Regions from separate parts of the Paeniglutamicibacter sp. GQ140 genome, predicted to be linked through region 2. Evidence: predicted binding sites of a transcription regulator. Region 2 holds the regulator's gene; the other holds the start of a gene.
The links. The regulator LexA, encoded in region 2, represses DNA repair genes until DNA is damaged. The targets are predictions, from matches to a motif close to TCGAACANNTGTTCGA.
Positions count from the first base shown of each region.

Region 1: a site for LexA is predicted at 1,928-1,943, ahead of ruvA (Holliday junction branch migration protein RuvA). Genes of this name have one in related genera too.

Region 1 is NZ_JCAXDW010000008.1:67,262-70,627, reverse strand. Features, by position in the region: gene yajC (preprotein translocase subunit YajC) at 1-6, opposite strand, end outside; gene ruvB (Holliday junction branch migration DNA helicase RuvB) at 182-1,240, opposite strand; gene ruvA (Holliday junction branch migration protein RuvA) at 1,250-1,870, opposite strand; gene ruvC (crossover junction endodeoxyribonuclease RuvC) at 1,994-2,602, opposite strand; gene AC6CHY_RS12650 (YebC/PmpR family DNA-binding transcriptional regulator) at 2,612-3,366, opposite strand, start outside.
Region 2 is NZ_JCAXDW010000003.1:335,949-339,314, forward strand. Features, by position in the region: gene AC6CHY_RS06335 (ATP-dependent DNA helicase) at 1-1,572, shown strand, start outside; gene lexA (transcriptional repressor LexA) at 1,691-2,410, opposite strand; gene AC6CHY_RS06345 (LysM peptidoglycan-binding domain-containing protein) at 2,699-3,085, shown strand; gene AC6CHY_RS06350 (histidinol-phosphate transaminase) at 3,200-3,366, shown strand, end outside.

The DNA.
Region 1 (3,366 bases), on a different contig from region 2:
GGTCACGTGTGGATACCTGTTTCTAAGTCATGGTCAACGGCGCGCGCAATCGCAATTGCGCAGCCGGTGGGCTCATCCATACTATAGGGAGTTTCTGGCCAAACCCCGACCACGCAGGCGTTTTGGCCTGCGAATGTCCTTTGAATCCGGGCCGGTGGCGCCGCCGGATGTGAACCGGCGGCTATTCCCCGTCGTCGGGTTCGAGCTCAAGACTGGCCTGGCCGGCGAACATGGCATCGGCGGGCATGCGCAGGCCCAGGTGGTTCCAGGCCTCGGCGGTGGCGATGCGGCCGCGCGGGGTGCGCCCGAGCAGGCCCTCGCGGACCAGGAACGGCTCCGCGACGGTCTCCACCGTCTCGGTCTCCTCGCCCACGGCGATAGCCAGGGTGGACAGGCCCACCGGTCCCCCGCCGAACTTGGTGCACAGCGCGTGGAGCACCGCGCGGTCCAGGCGGTCCAGTCCGCGGGCATCGACCTCGTACATGTCCAGGGCGGCGGACGCTGCGCGGGCGTCGATGCTTTCGAGCCGGTTGACCAGCGCCCAGTCGCGCACACGGCGAAGCAGCCGGTTGGCGATGCGGGGGGTGCCACGCGAGCGGGAGGCGATTTCATAGAACGCGGCGGAATTGACCTTCAGCGAGAGCATCATCGCCGAGCGGCGCAACACGAGCTCGAGCTCCTCGACGCTGTAGAACTCCAGGTGGCCGGTGAAGCCGAACCTGTCGCGCAGCGGCCCGGGCAGCAGCCCGGCGCGGGTGGTGGCGCCGACGAGGGTGAAGGGCGGAAGCTCCAGCGGGATCGCCGTCGCGCCGGCCCCCTTGCCCACGATGATGTCGACCCGAAAGTCCTCCATGGCCATGTAGAGCATTTCCTCGGCCGGGCGGCTCATCCGGTGGATTTCGTCCAGGAACAGCACCTCCCCCTCGGTGAGCGAGGAGAGGATGGCGGCCAGGTCGCCGGCGTGCTGGATGGCCGGGCCGGAGCTGATGCGCAGCGGCGCGTTCATCTCGGCGGCAATGATCATCGACAGCGTGGTCTTGCCCAGACCCGGGGGGCCCGAGAGCAGGACGTGGTCGGCGGTGCGTTCCCGGATCTTGGACGCTTCGAGCACCAGCGAGAGCTGCTGGCGCACCCGTGCCTGGCCGACGAAGTCGTCCAGGTTCTTCGGGCGCAGCGCGGCCTCGAGCACCCGTTCCTCGGGCTCGGGGCCGGCATTGGTCAGGGCGCCGGTTTCGGTCATGTCCTACTCCTAGTTTCCGGGCCGGTTCCCGCGCCCCAGGGAACGCAGCACCGCCCGCAGGATTTCCGGCACGCTGCCGCTTGCAACAATTTGCGGGTCGTTCTTGGCCAGTGCGTCCAGGGCCTTGACCGCGTCCTTTTCCGTCCAGCCCAGCCCCGTCAGGGCCTCGAGGACCTGCGGCTCCCAGGACCTGGCGGCAAGGGGGCTGCCTGCCGGCACCGGGGCCCCGGTGGGGACGAGCTTGCCGTTGAGTTCCAGCACGATGCGCTCGGCGCCCTTGGGCCCGATGCCCGAGACCTTGGTGAAGGCCTTGGTGTCCTTGGTGCTCGCGGCGATGCGGACCTCCTCCGGGGTGTGCACCGAGAGGATCGCCAGCCCGGTGCGCGGGCCGATGCCCGAGACCCCGGTGAGAACCTCGAAGACCTCGCGTTCGTCCCCGCTGGCAAAGCCGAAGAGCGTCATCGAGTCCTCGCGCACCACCATGGAGGTGTGCACCAGCGCTTCGCGGCCCACCTGCAAGGTGGCCAGGGTCTGCGGGGTGGCCTGGATCAGCATGCCGAAGCCGCCGACCTCGATGACCGCGTTGTTCAGGTTAACCTGTTGCGGCACTCCTCGCAGCGTACTGATCATGTGGGCGTTCCTCCGTGGTACCGGGCCGCGCGGAAGTTCGTCGAACACGCCAGCCATGCGAATATATCTACGAACAGCTTACAGGTTCGGCGGGCACCTCCCGCGGAGGCTCCGCCTTCCGGGCTATCGGGACTTGACGGAACGGGCCTTCGCCTCGGCGGCGATCCATGCGCGCTGGGCCGGGGTCAGGCCCGAGGATCCGCCCGCGGGACGTGATCCCGAGGCGGAGGCGGCGGCACCGGCGGAGCCGAATGCCGCCCCGCGCCAGCCGTGCGTGATGGCCAGGGCCGCGGCGTCGGCCGCGTCGGCGGGAGAGGGCGGCTCGTCCAGGCGCAGGATCTTGGCCACCATCTTGCCCACGGCGTTCTTGTTGGCGGCGCCCGAGCCGGTCACGGCAGCCTTGACCTCGGTGGGGGTGTGCAGCGCCACCGGGATGTTGCGGCGGGCCGCGGCAACGATGACAACGCCCGAGGCCTGGGCGGTGCCCATCACGGTGCTGACGTTCAACTGGCTGAAGACACGCTCCAGGGCCACCACGTCGGGTTTGTGCTCGTCGAGCCACGCGTCGATGCCGTCGGCGATGGCCAACAGTCGTTGGTCCAGCGGCGTGCCCGGCGGGGTACCCACAACGCGCACGTCGATGAGCGTTGCGCGGCGGTTGGGTTCGACGTCGACCACGGCCAGCCCGCAACGGGTCAGTCCGGGGTCGACGCCAACCACTCTCAAGGCCATGAAAGAGGACTAGTCCTGTTCCAGTTCCGCCATGACCTCGGGGCTGATGTCGGCATTCGAGTAGACGTTCTGGACGTCGTCCAGCTCCTCGAGTGCGTCGGCCAGCTTCAGGAACTTGCGCGCCGAGTCGGCATCCAGCTGCACCTGCATCGAGGGAACGAATTCGATCTCATCGCTCTCGTAGGCGATGCCGGCTTCCTCGAGCGCCGCTACGATGGCCCTCAGGTCGGTGGGCTCGGAGTGGATCTCGAAGGATTCCCCGGCTTCCTTGACCTCGTCGGCGCCCGCGTCGAGCACGGCCATCAGCACGTCGTCCTCGGTCAGGCCGTTCTTCGGCAGGCCCACGACGCCCTTGCGGGTGAACATGTAGGCAACGGAACCCGGATCGGCGATCGATCCGCCGTTGCGGGTGATGCCCAGACGGACCTCGGAGGCCGCACGGTTCTTGTTGTCGGTCAGGCACTCGATGAGCAACGCCGAACCCTGCGGGCCGCGTGCCTCATAGAGGATCTCGGTGTAGTCGATGACCTCGCCGGTCAGGCCGGCGCCGCGCTTGATGGCGCGATCGATGTTGTCGCTGGGCACCGAGGTCTTCTTGGCCTTGGATACCGCAAGCTCAAGGCCCGGGTTTCCGGCCAGGTCGGCGCCGCCCGCGCGGGCGGCGACCTCGATGTTCTTGATCAGCTTGGCGAAGGACTTGGCACGCCTGCTGTCGAGGATAGCCTTCTTGTGTTTCGTGGTAGCCCATTTGGAGTGGCCGGACA
Region 2 (3,366 bases):
GGGTCCTCCGATGGCCCCGGCTCGGCGCTGGGCCAGGAAGTGGTGCGCCTGCGCCAGTGGGCCGAACGAACCGACACCGGAGACCGAGACGACATCACGCCCGGGGTCAGCGACAAGGCATGGCGCCAGGTATCGGTCAGCGCCATGGACTGCCTGGGGTCCCAAAAGTGCCCCATGGCCTCGGAGTGCTTCAGCGAACTGGCCCGTGCCCGCGCGGCCAGCGCCGACGTCGTGATCACCAACCATGCCATGCTGGCTGTCTCTGCCTTCGAGGGCCTGGCCGTGCTGCCGGACTTCGACACCGTCATCATTGACGAGGCCCACGAACTGCAGGACCGCGTGACCAGTTCGGTGACGCGGCCCCTGTCGGTGAACATGGTCCAGACCGCGGCCTCGGCCGCCCGCAAGCACTGCTCGGTGAGCGTGGACGCGCTGAACCAGGGCGCCAAGGCCCTGCAGCGTGCCCTGGAGGGCGTCCCCACCGGGCTCATGGCCCGCGGGCTGAACGAGGACCAGGAAGCTGCCATCAACCAGATCGCCGAGGCCGCACGCGTGGTCCTCTCCGACTCGAAGCCCGAGGCCAACGCGCCCGCCGACGGCGGACGCCAGATGGCCCGCTCCCAGGTCACGTACCTGGTGGATCAATGCACCAAGATGCTTGAAATGACCGAGGAACGCGAGGTGATCTGGGCGTCGCGGCCCGGCCACTTCAGCCCGGGGGAGGGCTATGTCCAGCCCGACGAATCCAGCCAGCCGACCTTGATGGTTGCCCCCCTGTCCGTCGCGGGAAAGCTGCGCGAGGGCCTGTTCGACGGCCGCACCGTCATCCTCACCAGCGCGACCCTGGCCATCGGCGCCGCCTTTGAGCCGGTTGCCGGTTCCCTGGGCCTGGTGGGCGACGGAGCACCGACCTGGAACGGCGTCGACGTGGGCAGCCCCTTTGACTACCCCAAGCAGGGCATCCTGTATGTTGCCAAGCACCTGCCCAAGCCCGGGCGCCAAATGTCCCAGGAGACCCTGTCCGAAATCGAGGACCTGATCAAGGCCTCCGGCGGCGGTGCCCTGGCGCTGTTCACCTCGCGCCGGGCGGCCGAGGAAGCCGCGGAAATCCTGCGTGCGCGCCTGGACATCCCCATCCTGTGCCAGGGCGAATCAAGCATGAAGGCGCTGGTCGACCAGTTCTCGGCCGAACCGGACACCTGCCTGTTTGGCACGATGACGCTGTGGCAGGGCGTGGACGTCCCGGGCAACGCCTGCCGTCTGGTCATCATTGACAAGATCCCGTTCCCGCGCCCCGATGATCCGCTTTCCTCGGCGCGCAGCCGCGATATCGCCAAGCACGGCGGAAACGGTTTCATGGCCGTGGCCGCGAGCCATGCCGCGGTGCGGCTGGCCCAGGGCGCGGGCCGCCTGATCCGTTCGGTCAATGACAAGGGCGTGGTTGCGGTGCTGGACTCGCGACTGGCCACCGAACGCTACGGGACCTTCCTGCGCGCCTCGCTGCCGCCGCTGTGGGCGACGCCGAACAAGGCCACCGTCATCTCCGCGCTCGAACGGCTCAGCGAAGGCTGAGCCCCTGGCGCTGCCCGTCCCGTTTGCGGTTGATGGGCAGGGGAAGCAAAACACCCGTGGGGGCCGATCCGGTGATCGGCCCCCACGGGTGTTTTGGGGATGAGTTGTTGCTGCGGCCCTAGACGGAACGCATGACCGATACGACCTTGCCCATGACGGTTGCGGCGTCACCAAGGATCGGTTCGTATCGGGAGTTCTGCGGCAGCAGCCAGGTGTGCCCGTCACGCTGGCGGAAGGTCTTCACGGTGGCCTCGTCCTCGAGCAGCGCCGCGACGATGTCGCCGTTGTTGGCCGTGGGCTGGCGCCTCACGACAACCCAGTCGCCGTCGCAAATGGCCGCATCGATCATCGAGTCGCCGCTGACCTTGAGCATGAAGAGCTCACCGTGCCCCACCAGCTGGCGCGGCAGTGCGAAAACGTCCTCGATCGCCTGGTCGGCCAGGATCGGCCCGCCGGCGGCAATGCGCCCGACCAGGGGGACCATGGCGGTGTCGGCGGAGGTCGTCAGCTCCGAGACGTTCATGCCGTTGGCTGCCTTGAGCTCCGACTGGCCCTCCACGACCTCCAGCTTTGCCTCGCTCTTGAGCTGCAGCGGCAGCAGGATCTCCATTGCCCTCGGGCGGCGCGGATCGCGCCTGATGTAGCCAAGCTTCTCGAGCTGGCTGAGCTGATGGGTCACGCTGGAGAGGCTGGCAAGTCCCACAGCGTCCCCGATTTCCCGCATCGACGGCGGGTACCCGTTGCTGCTCACGGAGCGTTGGATGGTTTCCAGAACCTTCTTCTGGCGGATTGTCAGGCTCTTCGCGTCGCGTCGAGGGGTTCGTTGTTCGGTCGTCATTGTCAATGCCTCATCCCGATCGTCGCCGGTTGCCCGCGCGTGCCGCAAATTGTCGGTGTGGGCTGGTGTAGTAAATACATCGCCCCACAACCACCATCCTAGTAGACAAAGTCACTGCTTTCAAAGATTTGTTCGAACAGATCTGGACACGTGTCGTCGAAAAGTGCTAGAAATAAGATACGCACTACGAACACATGTTCGAAAGGTGCGTTCGAATAACCGTCGCATGTTCGATTGCGGGCCAACTGGACCCGGTCGGACCAGCGAATTCAGAGGAAAGGCAAAGACGTGGCAAACACTGCTTTCTCGGCCCCGCTCCACCTTGTTACATCCAACGACTACCTGCCCGAACCGCAGCCGTCGCTGGCTCCGCTACGACTGACCCGCCGCGGGAAATTCGTGCTGATCGGGCTTCCCATCTTCGTGGTGAGCGCCGCAGTGCTCATGCTCCTGGGGCTGTTCCTCTCCCCGGCAAATGCTTCCGCGGACATCCCGCTGGGCGTCAACGCAGTGAGCGTAACCGTCATCGAGGGAGACACCCTTTGGGGCATTGCCCGCGAATTCGCACCGCAACTCGAACCCCGCGAAGCGGTCCGCCAGATCGGCGACCTCAACAACCTCAACAGCTCCGTGCTGCTCCCGGGCGCCGAACTCTTCGTTCCCACCGGAAGCTAGGGCCCTGCCCCGGCCGTGTCCTCGGGCGCCGCATCGGCTCATTGCGAACCGATTATTACCCTTGGCGCCGGCCATGATTCTCGGGCCCACCTGCCCCCGCCGTAGACTTGACCCGTGAATGAACGGCTAAATCGCCTGGCAAATCTGCCCCTGCGAGAAAATCTTCAAGGTCTCGAACCCTACGGCGCACCCCAGATTGACGTCCCCATCCAGCTGAACGTCAACGAAAACACCCACCCGGTCCCCGCCGAAGTGCATCGCGCCATTGTCGAAGAGGTCTC